2 regions of the Metabacillus sp. 84 genome follow, and region 2 is predicted to be linked to the other one. Evidence: riboswitches for the same ligand, from Rfam matches in the RefSeq annotation. Region 2 holds a riboswitch; the other holds the start of a gene.

Region 1 (7,997 bases), on a different contig from region 2:
TCCCCCGCCGTATACGAGGGCGTGGGTTGCCCGGTTGTCATATCTCAGTCCTTCATACTGGCAAAAAGAGTCTAAAAAGTAAAGACGTTTGACCGTCAGATTTTTAAACGAAAAAAGCGTCTTGCCTCTCCCAATCGTAAATGTTCCTTTTCCGCCGAATACCAGCGCCATCACCGTATGTCCAAGCTGGTGAACGAAGGATGCAATCGGCAACACAATGCATAAGGACCAAAGCAGTGTTAAAACGTCTTTCAACTCGAACATGAATGTTACCTCCTTATTGTGAATCTAAGCTGTAATGGCTATTTCCCCATTTTTCATACCTTAAACAAAATGACAGGAGAGCATTGTTACGGTATGATAAAGAGGCTCCACCAAAATTCCAAAACAAGGAGGAAATGACTCATGCGCTTTGACGATCAGCCACCAGCGATAAACGAGAATGTAAACGTTTTTACAGACATCCCTGAAGACGGTACCGTTATTGGAACAGCTACCCAGGATGAACTGCAGATGGCCCAGGACTTGGAGTGCAGGCACCTAGCCCATATGCGTCTTATGGATTCGAATATTCAGATTCAAGGAGCATCCTATAAGGATCTCATGCAGGAATATCTGGAATTCGAAACAAAATCCGCTGAGTTTTGGAAAAGCATTTATAAAAGACTGGATGTTCCATGGGAATGGATTCTCCGCATAGACTTAGCCCACGCTTATATTTACGTAATCAACCCGTTTGACGATGATGAAGTAAATTAAAAAGAGGGCCTGCCCCCGCAACAGGGCAGGCCCTTTCTTTGGGCTGCTTTTTTTCTCCTGAGTGGCCTGAGGCCAGAAGCATATACTGGTCAGTTCCAGCCAGACAAACCATCCCGCCAGATGCTTTTTCAGCAGGTCTCCTCCTTTACGCCGATGGCAGAAGCGTCGGGCCATTGCTCCATATTGTATGCCATTTCCCAAAAAGCCAGTTCATACTTGCAGCTGATAGTAAAATGATGAAGCATTTTCTCTTTTTCTTTTTCGGATGCTGCAAGCGCCAATTCATCCAGCCGGTCAAGCTGCTCGTTTACTAATTCTTTAAACCACTCTCCCCCATATGCTGCAATCCATTCCTGATAGATCGGCTCTTCCGGTCTGCATTCTTTTAATTTTTCTCCAATTTCGTAATAAATCCAGTAGCACGGTAATATGCAGGCGATGATTTCACCGAGGCCCCCGTTTATAGCAGAACGATACATATGGGAGGTGTAGGCATAGGCGGTTGGGGACGGTTCAAAAGCGAGCTTTTCCTCCTCAGATATGTCTAACAGCGCTGAGAACTTTTCGTGGAGGGACAGTTCTGCTTCATACGTTCCTTGAGCATGAAATGCCATCCTGGCCGTTACATGAAGATCATCGGCTTTGCTGCCTGCAAGCGCCTGTACTCTTGCAAAGTGGGACAGATAATACGCATCCTGTTTTACATAATAACGAAAATTTTCTAATGGAAGGGTGCCGTCACCGATTCCTTTGACAAAAGGGTGCCTGAAGTTTGCTTCCCAAATTGATTTTGTTTTTTCTCTTAGATGCTGTGTAAATGATTTCATTGAACCGTTCCCCCTATTGCTGCTGAGTAAAAATAAAAAAACCGCTCTCAGCGGATAAGAGCGGGAAAGATTAGAATAAGCCAATCTCCCGCTTCCCTCCGCTGGAATTAACCAGATCAGGTTCAAAGGGTCCCGGGTCATTCCGGTCTCAGCCTCAACAGGCTCCCCTAGCGGCAATGCGGTATTTTATTTTCCATTTTTATCATACCATGTTCAGGAGAAACTTCAACTATCGTTTGGTAACCGCTTCCGGAATCTCTTCCATCCATTGATGTTCAATCATCATTCTTCCGCCTTGCTTGGCGAAGGAATAAATATCTCTGGCGGCCAGTGCCATTTTAAGAGGAAGATCCGGTCTAAGGCTATATGTCGTTCCCAGGGCGTTGCTTGTCAGTCCCAGGCTGCTGAAAAGGTTGACGAGGTACATAATAAGCTTGTCGGAGAAGGGTGCGGTTTTCGTCTCGGTAATCACTGCTCCCGGCAAAGCCGATACAGGGATCCCGCTGTGCTCCATTAATTTTCCGAACGATACATACAAATCAAATGCGAGCTTTTCTCCTTTTTTCAAATAGTTCCTGACTTCAGAATGAGTTACAACCTTGGCAAAGCCTTTCATCATCTGGGTGCCAAAATTATTATTTTCAACAATATGGTAAATAATCGCAAGCTCTATCGCGTTCAAGTTTCTCTTTTTAAAGTGAAAGCCGGATAAATAGCTGTCGGTTACGACAAATTTAGGATGATCAGGCATCTGTATAACAGGTGGAATGGACCCATTCCCTACTTGCAGAAGACAATTCGTACACATCCCGAATACTTTATTGGAATGAGCAGATGTTCTTGAAAAAAAATCATGGATATCGTTTCTATAGACCATTGAGAGGTGCACAGCGTTGAGTCCGATTCCGAGCTTCATGATCATACGCAAAAATCGGATATAAAAATACTGATCGAACAGCCTGTCTGCGTTCCTGTTTACATCGGTTTCGTTAAATCCCTCTGGAACTGCTGCCCCTGCTTGTTCTAAAAGCTGAGCGATTTCTTTTACGAATTTCGACTCTTCCTGATACGCGTACTGCAGAATGGAGGTGATGTCCTTTTGGGTTGTGACATCCGAAGCATGTTCTAAAATTCGGAGAAGCATCGTTTTTTTCTGGTACGTAGACCAGAGGTTACCTAATTCAGAAGAAGACATTGGTTTCATGCAGCAGGCCTCATTTCAGTAAAAATAGATACCGTTATTTTTCCATTAAGAGGCGTTTTTATGTTAAGAAATTAAAAAAGGTGGCCTTAGAATAGACCACCGGAGTTTATCTTTTTTTATTTTTCAGCGCTTTTGTAACAAGGTTTATGGCTTTTTTGGTTTGATCGGGATTTTTCTTGGCGTAATCCACGGCCTTTTTCAGAATGGATGTTTTGTTATTCATGATCTTCACCTTCTTTACCGTCAGTATACCATATTTCAGCAGGGCTGCATTTCCTTCTGCTTCAGCAATCTTCAAGCCAAGTTCTTTTCATCGGGTGGGGCCCATTGATTACAGTTGCATTATATTCACATAGTCATTCAGCTCTGCAAAGAATGCTTAAGGCTCTTCATCATGATGAATCCGGCACCCGTCTTATGTTCTTCGGCCGAGCCCTTCTTCTTTTCACCCGCCTGGCTGAATGTTCACCCCTCAAAAAGAAGAGCCTGCCTATGAGTAAAAGGCAAGCTCTTTTGTTAATGGTCCTATCCTTCCAGCCTAACGATCTTTGACCCTCAGCAGCCTCAATCCATTCAATGTGACAATCAAAGTAGCTCCCATGTCAGCAAAAATGGCAATCCATAACGTCAGCCAGCCTGGTACAACGAGAAACAGGGCGGCCAGTTTAATTCCCAGAGCGAAGATTATATTTTGTTTGATAATGCGCAATGCTTTTCTGCTCAAGCTGATTGTGAAAGGGAGCTTTTTCAAATCATCACTCATGAGAGCCACATCGGCGGTTTCAAGAGCGGTGTCCGTGCCGGCGCCCCCCATTGCGATTCCAATTGTGGAAGCAGCTAATGCGGGAGCATCGTTTACTCCATCTCCGACCATTGCGACACGTCCGGCTTTTTTTCTCATATCTTTTATAAGCTCCAGTTTGCCCTCTGGCATCAGTTCCGAACGGATTTCGTCTATACCCAATTCAGTTCCGACCGCTTCTGCTGTTATTCGGTTATCGCCGGTGAGCATAACCGTTTTTTCGATGCCAAGCTCCTTTAGTTTTTTCACTGCCTCCACACTGGTCTCCCTTACCTGATCGGCAATGGCTGAAATGGCGAGGATCTTTTCCTTCGTGCCAAACAGGATGACCGTGTTTCCCTTCCGCTGGAGAGCTTCAATCTGTTCTTTTATACCGGCGGCGTGAAAGCCGCTGGACCAGGTGCTAAAGAAAGAAGGACTTGCGGCGGCGTACTCTTTTCCTTCAATCGTTCCTTTGATTCCTTTACCCGTTATGGAAATAAAGTCATGCACGTTAATTTTTTCGAACATAACTCTGTCAAGGTCCGCTTTTTTCAAAATGGCGGCAGAAAGAGGATGGCGGGACTTATGTTCTAATGCAGCGAAATGAGCAAAATTCACTTCAGCGTTTCCAAATGCCTCAAAATGGACAACTTCCGGTTTACCGGCTGTTAAAGTCCCGGTTTTATCAAAAGCAATTGCTTTAAGGGAACCCATTTCTTCCAAATAGACGCCGCCTTTTATGAGTACGCCGTTTTTTGCTGCGTTTCCGATGGCCGTTACAATGGCAACAGGAGTAGACACTACCAGTGCGCAAGGACAGCCGACCACCAGGACAGCGAGACCCTGGTAGACCCATGTGTTCCAGTCAGCACCGCCGAATAATGGCGGCCCAATCATGACGAACAGCGAAATCAGAATAATGGCAGGTGTATAATATTTCGCAAACTGATCAACGAATGCTTGCGATGGGGCTTTCTCTGCCTGGGCTTCCTCAACAAGATGGATAATCTTAGCTAACGTTGTATCTTCGACCCTTTTTGTCACCTGAATTTCGAGTACCCCATCCTCATTGAGGGTCCCGGCAAATACTTCGTCCATTGGATTTTTTAGGGCCGGCATGGATTCTCCTGTTATCGCGGCCTGATTAACCGCAGACGATCCGTGTACAACGACTCCGTCCATTGCAATTTTTTGGCCGGGCCTGACGATCAGGATATCGCCTGCTTCTATGTCCTCTACGTCCACAATCCATTCTTTGCCGTTTCTTTTAACGGAGGCTTCTTTAGGTGCAATATCCATGAGGGAACGGATTGAATTCCTTGCTTTATCCATTGAATAGCGTTCAAGTGCTTCACTGATTGCAAACAGAATAACGACAATTGCCCCTTCGCTCCACTCTCCAATTATCGCTGCTCCAATAATAGCTATGGTCATTAAGGTCCGCATATCAAATTCCAGCCGGACCAAATTTTTCAGGCCGGTTAAAAAAAGGCCGGATCCTCCAATTAAAATGGAAGCAGCAAAGCTTAAGATCGTCAGGAGGTTATCTTCCCCGAGCCTGTATTGGAGCACAATAGCAGCGAATAGAAAGGCTCCGGCAAGAAGCAGCAGCATATATCGTCTCCAGAAAGGCTGTGCAGGTTCCTCTTCAGCCGCTGCACGAAGGCGGTCCGGCTGTATTCTTAAATTTTCGAATGCACCTGCATGTTCAATTTCTTCAATTGAAGCTGATCCGAACACGGTAAGCTTTGCAGCCCCAAAATTAACCTTTGCCTCATCCACTCCGCTGATCGCCTGAACATTCCGCTCAAATTTCCCCGCACAGTGAGCACACGTAAAACCCTGAACCCTGTATACGTTTTTATTCTGAGCTTCAGCCACGGGCAGTCACCTCTTCCTGATGGGCAAACGCAATTTCGATCAGCTGTTTCACATGGTCGTCATCAAGAGCATAATAAACCTGCTTTCCTTCTTTACGGAATCTGGCCAATCCCATTGTTTTTAGAAGACGCAGATGATGGGAAGCCGTTGCAGTGGATGATCCGGTAATTTCCGCCGCATCGCAAACGCAAAGCTCACCTTCCAAAAGCAGGGCATAGGCAATCTTCATCCTTGTTTCATCGGCTAAAGCTTTAAACAAATTGGCTACAGCCCCTGGATTTTTCACCTGAAGATTCTGTTTTATTTTTTCAATTTTTTCATTCGTTCCGCAAACGTCTGTACATTGATCCTTTAATTCTTCCATAAAAAAGGCCCCTTTATTCAAACGATTATTTGAATATAAGTTTAGTATGTATTTTCAGTATAGTCAAATGGTTGTTTGAACGTTCCTTGAAATAGTAAAATATCAGCACTCAGATTGTCTATTTTTTGTGTAATTTCCAAAAGCAGCGGCCTCTCCTTAACTTTTGGTTCCAATTAACCCAGCTTTTTATGATTTTTTTGCAAAAGAAAACCCCCGGATCATGGGGGTTGTTTCAACTTATTCAGCAGCACTTCAGCTCCCAGCTGCGGGAGTGTCAAAGACCTTTTCCTATCCAATAACCAACAAAAGCCAGGGCGATCCCACCTATATAAGATGCAGCCGCATACAGGAGAAACACCTTTATTTTTTTGCTTTCTGCCTGCATCCACAGCTCAAGATTCAGCGTTGAAAATGTTGTAAAAGACCCAAGAAACCCTGCCGCTGCGAATAAGGATGCATGCCCGGCTATTTCTGCTCCAGTCATGCATCCCAGTAAGAAGGCTCCAAGCCAGTTGACAAAAAGGGTGCCGATTGGAAATGTTTTCCTTTTTATTCTTTTACTTATAGCCGCTCTGGCTACCGTGCCGAGAAAGCCTCCGGCTGCGATGTATAGGTAAGTCATAAACGGGGCTGCCTTTCAGAAAGTTTTTTTCCCATTATAAATCCTGCTGAGGCAAACAAAAACCCTAAAATTGCACTGGATAAGACATATAGGACTGCTATTCCCAGCTTCCCTTTTTCAAGGAGCTGAACCGCTTCAACACTAAAAGCTGAAAAGGTCGTATAAGATCCAATCAGCCCGGTTCCAATTGGTGCAGCAAGTTGCTTCGGGAACTTGTCCAGACGAAAAACCCCGGCGGTTAAAAAGCTCAGCAGGAAACAGCCGATCATATTGGCTGTAAAGGTGCCTGCAGGAAAGGCTGATGCATTTCCCGCAAGACCGGTCAAATACCTGAGGATAGACCCTGCAGCACCTGCGATACCTATGGCAAGATAATTCATGTTTCCTCCGTTTTTTCATTCATTATACCTTATTCACCATGATTTTTATAAAATCAGAAATAAAATGGCGGTAGTCGAACTGCAGCCCGATGAATCGTTTGCTTCCGTCATTACGGCTGGAGCTTCTTAAATCTGCTTCACTTGTTCCGCGTCCCTCCTGGCAGGTTAAAACGGTAATTTTCCGTTCTTTTGTCAGGACAAAGGCAGGGTTCATCAATTGATAAAACGGGATCACGTCATGGATAGGGGCTCCTTTCATTCCAGGGTTCATTTTTTGATAGTAGGCAGAATAATAATCGGTCACAGGCGGGATCAGATTTTTGAAAGGTGAAGCAGACTGGTTATAAATAAAATTGGCTATCTCTCTTGTGACGATTGCTGAATTGGTGATGTTCAGCGGGGAGATGACCACCTCAGCAGCGTATTTCAGCACTACATTGGCTGCAATCGGATCTCCATGAAAGTTTGCTTCCGCCATCGGGGTTACGTTTCCCGGCACCAAAAAAGCTCCGCCCATCAGACTGATTTTTTTCACTTTCGTCATGAGACTTTGATTTAAGTTGAAGGCTGCAGCCAAGGATGTGCTTCTGCCAACATCAACGATGACCAAATCCTGGATATTCCCCTCAATGATTTTGTATAAATAGTGAAATTCCTGATAATTTCCTTGTACAGACCCTGGCGGCCGGATCGGGCCAAGTCCTTGTGAACCATGAATTTCCGGATAATACACCGTATTCTCTCCGGATAAAGGGAATTCAGCACCGGATATGACCGGTATATCATAACGGCCTGCCAGACCTGCCAAATAAGCTGCGTTCACAGTTGCCTGATCCTTCGATACATTTCCATAGCTTGTTACTATTCCGAGCAGCTCAATATCAGGATGCATAAGCGCATAAATAATCGCAAGAGAATCATCGATTCCGGGATCGCAGAATAAGAGAACCTTCATTCCATCACCTCTGTGTATTACGTATGGATCGAGGCTTCGGAATAGACCGCATCAAGTAAAAAAGAGCCGTTTGAACCAGTTTCGTTCATTAGTTTAGGCACATGGAATCAGGGGTATTTTCTTTATACATATCCTCAAAAAAGAAAAAACAGAAGGCCGGCTTTGCCTTCTGTTTTCATTTCCTAACTTTTCCCGGCTAATAGAACTTTCCCTCTCGGGGC
Region 2 (7,997 bases):
ATGTATTAGGCACGCCGCCAGCGTTCGTCCTGAGCCAGGATCAAACTCTCCAAAAAGTAGTTTGACTAGCTCTTGTTTAAAACTTTAGAATTAACGTTGGCACTTCGATTTGTTTAGTTTTCAAAGATCATTTTTTACCCCGCTTCAATTAGCGGCTTAAATAATATAACATGCCGCCCTTTTGGAGTCAACATCTTTTTTAAAAGCAGTAAAAAGTGTTTCGCCTGCTTCAGCGACGAATATTAATATATCACTATATCTTGATTAGCACAATAGTTTTTCACAGGATTTAAGTGAAAGTTTGATGCTGATAATCTTTAAGCGAAATGATGTTGTTCCTGCTTATCCGGATTCCTTCTATAACTAATGCCGTTTTTTGATGCTGAAGTGTTTCTTTATCCTTAATAGATAGTTCTCCTTTATAGTTAACAACCCTGTGCCATGGAAGATTGTATTTTTTACTCATCGAATGCAAAATTCTAACCACCTGTCTTGCCCCGCGCGGACTTCCGGCAGCATAAGCAATTTGACCATATGTCATAACCTTTCCTGCAGGAATGCTTTTAATAATCCCGATAACTTTTTCAGTAAACGGCTCCATGATCATTCTCCTTTTGTCCCGATTCCAGTTCAAGATTTATCGAAGGAACTGTTTAAATTCCATCCTCTTTTACAGCAATTGTTCTGGAACCAGCCTTTGTTATTCCCCATTATCTTATCAAATTCAATTTTAATAAGAACAAGAGAATGAAAAGTTCTTGTAAAGTATTGTCGAATAGGCTTATTTAGTGTATATTGAAAATAATTAAATATTTCGGTATACGACCACAAGGGGAGCCTTTGGCTGAGAATGAACGTTCTGTTCTAGACCCTTTGAACCTGTTGGATAATGCTTGCGTAGGGATGTGGCTTGATCGTTTATTAAGTGATTAAAGCAGTGCGTGGAAACAAGTGAGCATTCCCCGCATTGCTTTTTTTATATTCTCCTTTTGGTCGGTGCCCTTATAAGGAGAGAAAAGAATGAGAAATGAAAAATTGTTATTTATGACAGAAGCCGCGGTATTAACCGCTGCAGCTTTAATCCTTGACCTTTTATCGGGCTTTTTTATCAAGATGCCTCAAGGGGGATCCCTCTCACTGGGAATGATTCCGGTATTTTTAATGTCTTTTAGATGGGGATTAAAAGGCGGGCTTTTGACAGGCTTGCTGACAGGAATTCTCCAGCCTGTTTTGAGCACACTCTATTACGTTCACCCTGTCCAGGTCATTCTGGACTATCCCCTGCCGTTTATGCTGGTAGGAATGAGCGGACTTTTTGCCGGGTGGGTGCACAATTCCCTCAAAAATGGCAAATGGAATAATTTAATTGCCGTAATGGCTGCAGCATTGTTTGGTTCTGTTCTTCGGGCAGTCTCACATATCATTTCAGGAGTTTTCTTTTTCGGCTCCCTCGCGCCTGAAGGAGTTCCAGTTATGTGGTATTCAATCGGATATTCAGCTTCCTGGATGGTCCCTTCCTGGATTTTGGGCGGTCTATCTGTATGGCTCATTGTTCAAAATTCACCCAGTCTGATCAAACCTTCCGATAAAAAATCCGCCAGCCTATAAGGCTCGCGGATTTTCTTTGTCTACAAGATTTGCGATCAGCACATATCTTTCCGGGGCAGAACCGATAAAATTGAAAGGATAGCAGGTTGAAACGGTTAACGTTGCTCTGGGCTTCGGCACAATAACCGTCCGATCATCTTCATCAACAATCCGGACTCTCCGCACTTTGTAAGTGAATTTCCCTGCACTTGTTTCTATAATGAGCAAATCTCCTTCACCCACTTTGCCCAGCTCCCTGAAGACCGTATCGCGGTGACCCGATAATACGGTATTATCTTTTTCACCCGGCAGTACAGATTGCGCAAAATGCCCTACTCCCTTTTCGAGCTCGTCTTCATCGGTACCATGATAGATTGGCAAAACGGCATGCAGCTTGGGAATCGTCAATTCACCCATTTTTTCGCCAATTTTCGGCCTTTTTTCATATAACTGATTCTTCACTTTTTCTTTTTCTTCCGCTTGAGCCGGCTCCGCTCTAACGATGTTGTATTCTGTTTTTTGCTGTTCATAAAAGAAAAAAGCTTTTGCCAGTTTAAACGCATTGGATCCCGAGATAAACAGTCCTGAGGCGATTAAAATACCTGCGGCAGTAAAAAGAAGAAGCCACCGCTTCTTCTTTAACAATATCCTTAATTTCATCGGTTTGCTGGACGCAGCTTTCTGACTGCAAAGATTCCCGCAGCAGCCATTAAAAGTCCGGCAATCAGCCAGTTAGCTGAAGGAGTGGCAGTTTCCGGCATTTTAGCGCCTTTAACTGTAGAAACCGCCGGGCCAGCTTTAGCAGGATTATTTTTGGCGTCTGCTACCGTTTGAGCCGTTTCTTTTATGTCCTGGCCCGTTTCAGCTATTAAATCAGATCCAATCATTTCTGCTGTCAGCAGCAAATCAAGAATGAGGCGATTCTCTTTATCGTATAGTTCCACTAATAGATCCGACCCGTCAACATCTTCCAGGTTCATCATCATTTCCAGAGCCAATTCTTTTTGGATGCCATCTTTTACAAGATAGTACTTCGCCTGCAATTCAAGCAGGTCCATCATTTCCCCATAGATTGAGATCATTTCACGGAGCTGATCTTCCGTTATTTCATCAACGCTTTCGAATTCGCCTATTGCCAGCATGCGATCAGCAAGCTCTACTAATTCAATGTCGAGGTTCGGATTGTTTTCGTATAATTTCTCAAAATGAGCTCCCAGGCGTTCATCCTCTTCCTCAGTCAGACTAAGCTCATTAAAGGCCTCTTCAAAGCCAGTTTCAAATTCTGGCATAGAGTTATAGATTGCTTCATCAAGTTCTTCAATAGAAGCATAATCTTCGATGCGGATATCCTGTTCTATTAAATAATCATCAAATTCTTTACGGGATTCAAACCAGTAGCTTTCCCATAGTTCCTGCAATGATTCATCGTTAATTTCAACAGGAAATTCTCCAGCTATATAGAGAGAATCTATCAATAAATTTTCAAACAGGAACGTATCAGTAATCGTTTCCTCTTCAAATAAGTCTCCGTTTTCAACGAGAAGATTTGTCGCTTTTTCTATAGTAAGCCCCATCTCTGCCAATATATCAGAGAGACTTTTTTGAACATCTATTCTTGCACCCAAATAGCTTTCCAATTCTTCTGCATTCTCAAAATCAGAAAGGCTTAAGCCTTCATAATCTTCCAGATACAGCTCCAAACCCTCCTGGGACAACTCCACTCTCTCTAAATACGCTTGAAACCTTTCGCTTCCTGCATCAACTTTATCTGCAGCCATTGCCGTATGCGCTGCAAAAAGCTGAAGCAGAACAAAACATGCCGCGAAATATTTTTTCACCGCAGTATCCCCCTGTAATCTATTTGTAATAAATTGATTATAGTCCGAAAAATTTGTCATGTATAGTGTAATATTTTTAAAATTACTTTTTGCGTTCTATTTAATCTTAGGAATGAATCTAATAGAGCAGAAGAAAAAATCAGCGGGGGGGACGTTCGGATGAGCTTAACCTTTTATTTTATGCTTGGAAGTTTTATATTATCGATTTTTCATTTTTTATACAGTTATAAAGAGGCCATTCGTTTAGGCAACGAGGAAGGTCCCGTTTTTGGTTGGGCATTAGTATTTAATGTTCCGCTTGCATTCCTGTTTGCGATTCTTGCAAATCTTTTTCATCAGCAGTTAAATTAATCCTTCTATCAGCTGAAGCCCTTTATTCTATCCAATTGAAAAGGGCCCTGCCGGAGCAGGTCCCTTTTTTATGAGCGTTTTCCCTGCAGAAGCATGGATTTAAGGCGTTCGATATCTTTCCAGCCAAAAGCATATTCAACATGTTCTTTCTTACCTATTGAAAATGTTTCTTCTGCAATCAATTCAGGAAAATAGGATTCATAGAAACCCCTTGCCGGATTATCGCTAATCACCCACACCAGCACTGACTGATGCCCCATTTGAATGAGATCGTCAATTGAGTTTAACAGCAGAGCACTGCCGATTCCTTTGCGCTGAACCTCCTCGTAAAGATATATTGCGTAAATCTCACTGTCAAACCCGTGTTTTTCAGAACGCTCTTTTCCGTAGCTCGAAAATCCGACAATCCGGCCATCTTCGTCCTCCGCTAGAATCAGCTGGTTTAAATCAGCCTGAGCCCATTGTTTCTCTTTTTCTTCATATGTAAGTGAACGAAGATAGTCAGAGTCTACAATTTCCCTATAAGTGGACCGCCAGCTGTCAACATGAACTTTCGCAATCGCTTTAATATCTTCCTCGGCTGCTTTTCTGATCTTAAACACATGACTTCCCCCTGATTAATCAAATTCTTTACTTTTCTATACCCGATTTCTTTCCTGATTCATCCATATTGCTTGAGTGAGAAGTTTTTATTCTTACATCTCCGGCAATAAAAAGAATAATTCCGGTGATGATCACTATACTCCCGGCTGCCTGAGTCCAAAAAATATTTTCATTCAGAATAAAATAAGCCAGGATGATCGCTCCTGCAGGCTCAAAAAGAATAGCCATCGAAATTGTATTCGTACTGGTCCACTTCAGGGCCCAATTAAACAGGGAATGACCAAGCAAATTCGGAAACACTGCAAGCATTAGAAGCATCAACAGATTTTCCCCATTCCCCGGATTAAGATTGTAGGAAAAAAGCAGGCAATAGACGAGCAAAGCGGCGGCGCTTATTCCATAAACAAGCGTTGTATACAAAATTAGTGTATGGCGCTTCCTTACATCCTGGCCAACTAGCAAATAAGCCGTCACCATAAAGCAGGCGGCCAAAGCCAATATATCACCGGCCAACGCCCATCCGCTGATTTGGAAATCCCCCCAGCTTATAATCGCACTTCCCCCAATTGCCAAAGCAGCACTCAAAACCGCTTGCCGCGAAACCCTTTCCCCAAATAGGAAGTAAGTTCCTGCAAAAGCAAACAGCGGCTGCAGTGTTACAAGGACAACTGAGCTTGCAACAGAGGTCAGCGCCAAGGACTCAAACCACAAAATAAAGTGGAAGGCCAGAAAAACTCCAGCAAGTGAAATATACAGCCAATCTTTTCTTGTCATGGTACGCAAACCTGCTCCTCTAGTAAATAAAAAAAACGGAAGCATAAGCAGAACCGAAAACAGCATCCGATAGAATGCCGTAACCGGCGGCGGTGTAGTCGTTAATTTAACCATAACCGCAGATGCCGATACCGAAACCACTCCAATAAGTAGAGCGATATATGAATAGGTCTTATGCTTATTCATGCTGGTCGTCTTCCTCCTATTACCTATCCTGAAAAGGGCGAGAATTGTAGAAAGATAGTTTTTAAAATATTCTGTTAATATTGTATAATGAAAGCGTCATCTTTTAATAAAAGGAGGTCCTATGAAACCATTAAAGCAACTGACGATCGGAGAAATGTTTTCTGAAACGGTTAGAGAGTATAAAGACTGTGATGCGATTGTGTATTCAAAAGAGGAGGTCCGCTATACCTACCAGGAATTTTACGGGGAAACAGCAAAAATTGCAAAAGCTCTTATGGGCCTTGGGATTAAAAAGGGAGATCACGTCGCTGTATGGGCAACAAATGTCCCAGAATGGCTCCTCCTGCAATTTGCCACTGCAAGAATGGGTGCTGTACTCGTCACGGTGAATACGAGCTACCAAGAGCACGAACTTGAATACTTGATGAAGCAATCGGATTCAAAAGCCCTCTTCCTTATTGATGGCTTCAAAGGGACCTCCTATACCGATATGCTGCAATCTATAATGAGTACCCCCGGCCATCCACTCACTAAGCTTAAACATGTCATTTACATAGGCAGCGGACCCGGCCCTGAAGGAATGTCCGGATGGAATGAATTTTTAATGCAGGCCGCCGGCGTATCTGATGAAGAGCTGGAAATGAGAGAAAAGGATCTTAATCAGCACGACGTCATTAATATGCAGTATACCTCTGGAACGACAGGATTTCCGAAAGGGGTCATGCTTACCCATCACAATATAGTAAACAATGCATACCTCGTTGCAAGCGCCATGAATCTCACCAGTCAGGATCGTCTTTGTATACCGGTTCCCTTCTTCCATTGCTTCGGTTGTGTGCTTAGTACAATGGCTGCCGTCACTGTGGGAGCGGCGATGGTTCCAATTGTGGAATTCAGTCCGGATTTAGTCCTTGAAACCGTGGAAAGGGAACGCTGCACCGGCCTGCAGGGAGTTCCAACAATGTTTATTTCCGAGCTTTCGCTGGATTCATTTCCTTCCTATGATTTGTCCTCCCTCCGGACCGGGATTATGGAAGGCTCCCCCTGCCCGGTCGAAGTGATGAAAAAAGTGATAGATCAAATGGGCATGAAGGAAATTACAATCTGCTATGGGCAAACCGAATCTTCACCAGTGATTACCCAAACAACAGTTACTGATTCAATCGAACGCAAAGTTGAAACAGTCGGCAGGCCCCATCCCCATGTAGAAGTGAAGATCATTAATCCGGTAACAGGGGAGGAATCGCCGCTTTTTGAGCAAGGAGAACTTTGTACGAGAGGATATTTGGTAATGAAGGGCTACTATAACATGCCCGATGCCACAAATGATGCGATTGATGGAGAGGGCTGGCTTCATACGGGCGACCTGGCAACGATGGATGAGGAAGGTTATATCAAAATTACCGGCAGGCTGAAAGATATGATCATCAGAGGCGGAGAGAACATTTACCCGCGTGAGATTGAAGAATTTTTATATAAGCACCCTGACATTATAGATGTACAGGTCATTGGGGTTCCTGATAAAAAATACGGAGAAAGGACCGCTGCCTGTATTCGTTTAAGAAGCGGAGCCTCTTTATCTGCAGATGAGATCCGAACGTATTGCCAAGGCAAGATCGCTTTTTATAAAATTCCGGAGTACTGTTTTTTTATGAACGAATACCCTATGACAGCCTCAGGAAAAATTCAAAAGTTCAAGCTGCGTGAGCAGGCATTGGTCTGGATTAAAGAAAAAGTTTAGGTGAGTTTCGGAAAGCGACTTCCTATTTCAGGTTTGATATGATGAAGGGGAAAAAGAGGAGGAATCCGCCATGTTTGAACATATGCAGAAAGTACGAGAAGAATTGCTCAACACTTTAAATGCGGTTACAGATGAACAATTCAATGAAAAGCCAGCATCAGATCAATGGAGCATTGGACAAGTGGTTGATCATCTTCAAAAAATGGAAAATATCGTATTGAAAAACCTGAAAGAATCCATTCCTGACGCTGAAGAAAAAGTCGTTGAGGAAAAGCAGCTCGAGATTGTAACCGATCGGTCGCGTAAAGTACCTGCTCCAGATTATGTGGCTCCAAGGTCTGCACCCATTGACCGTGTTGAAACCATAACCGCCCTCGAGGAAGCAAGACGTGATTTGACTCAGTTTACAGAGCTTCTGAAGGAAGATTTTGATCTGACAAAAAGAGCATTAAAGCATCCAGTACTCGGTGAGCTTTCTGTAAAGCAGTGGATTGAATTTGTAGGGTACCACGAAAAACGCCATCTGCTGCAAATTCAGGAAGTTAAAGAAAGCATAAGTGCCTAAATGGTAAAAGCAGCCATCCCTTTGGATCCGGCTGCTTTTCATTGCTTAATCAGTTTAACGTCACCGGTTGTCCTGTTTACCGAATAAGAAAGTTCCTGTTCGCCGGAGGCAGTATTTCCCCCTTCTATCCAAGAGGCACGGCAAATATACTCCTCAGCCGTCTCCAGCAAAAACTCAGCACCCGCTTCTTCTTTTCCCCCGCGCTCAAGAGAATCCACAACAAGCAGGAGCGCCTCATCTTTTGTTACTTCATGGTCAGCGAGGACCTCTTCCTGCAATGGCGACTTAAATCCTGCTGCAGTGATCAATTCTTCTCCAAAAAATTCATAAAACATAAACAGTGCAAGCCCTA

What was found. Region 2 has a riboswitch for thiamine pyrophosphate ahead of thiT (energy-coupled thiamine transporter ThiT). Riboswitches for the same ligand answer to the same signal wherever they lie in the genome.
Region 1: another riboswitch for thiamine pyrophosphate. It lies ahead of tenA (thiaminase II); the one in region 2 lies ahead of thiT (energy-coupled thiamine transporter ThiT).

The regions. Positions count from the first base shown of each region.
Region 1 is NZ_JBNILN010000011.1:76,510-84,506, forward strand. Features, by position in the region: gene ACQCV8_RS16250 (hypothetical protein) at 1-264, opposite strand, end outside; gene ACQCV8_RS16255 (hypothetical protein) at 406-759, shown strand; gene tenA (thiaminase II) at 888-1,586, opposite strand; TPP riboswitch at 1,663-1,765, opposite strand; gene ACQCV8_RS16265 (DUF3231 family protein) at 1,816-2,790, opposite strand; gene ACQCV8_RS16270 (hypothetical protein) at 2,897-3,088, opposite strand; gene ACQCV8_RS16275 (heavy metal translocating P-type ATPase) at 3,329-5,455, opposite strand; gene ACQCV8_RS16280 (ArsR/SmtB family transcription factor) at 5,448-5,819, opposite strand; gene ACQCV8_RS16285 (fluoride efflux transporter FluC) at 6,094-6,441, opposite strand; gene crcB (fluoride efflux transporter CrcB) at 6,438-6,821, opposite strand; gene ACQCV8_RS16295 (nucleoside hydrolase) at 6,844-7,776, opposite strand; gene ACQCV8_RS16300 (anti-sigma factor) at 7,959-7,997, opposite strand, start outside.
Region 2 is NZ_JBNILN010000001.1:1-7,997, forward strand. Features, by position in the region: gene ACQCV8_RS00005 (MGMT family protein) at 290-601, opposite strand; TPP riboswitch at 821-921, shown strand; gene thiT (energy-coupled thiamine transporter ThiT) at 1,021-1,608, shown strand; gene ACQCV8_RS00015 (class D sortase) at 1,603-2,232, opposite strand; gene ACQCV8_RS00020 (processed acidic surface protein) at 2,244-3,425, opposite strand; gene ACQCV8_RS00025 (hypothetical protein) at 3,585-3,776, shown strand; gene ACQCV8_RS00030 (N-acetyltransferase family protein) at 3,845-4,378, opposite strand; gene ACQCV8_RS00035 (DMT family transporter) at 4,407-5,339, opposite strand; gene ACQCV8_RS00040 (AMP-binding protein) at 5,461-7,080, shown strand; gene ACQCV8_RS00045 (DinB family protein) at 7,151-7,645, shown strand; gene ACQCV8_RS00050 (hypothetical protein) at 7,684-7,997, opposite strand, start outside.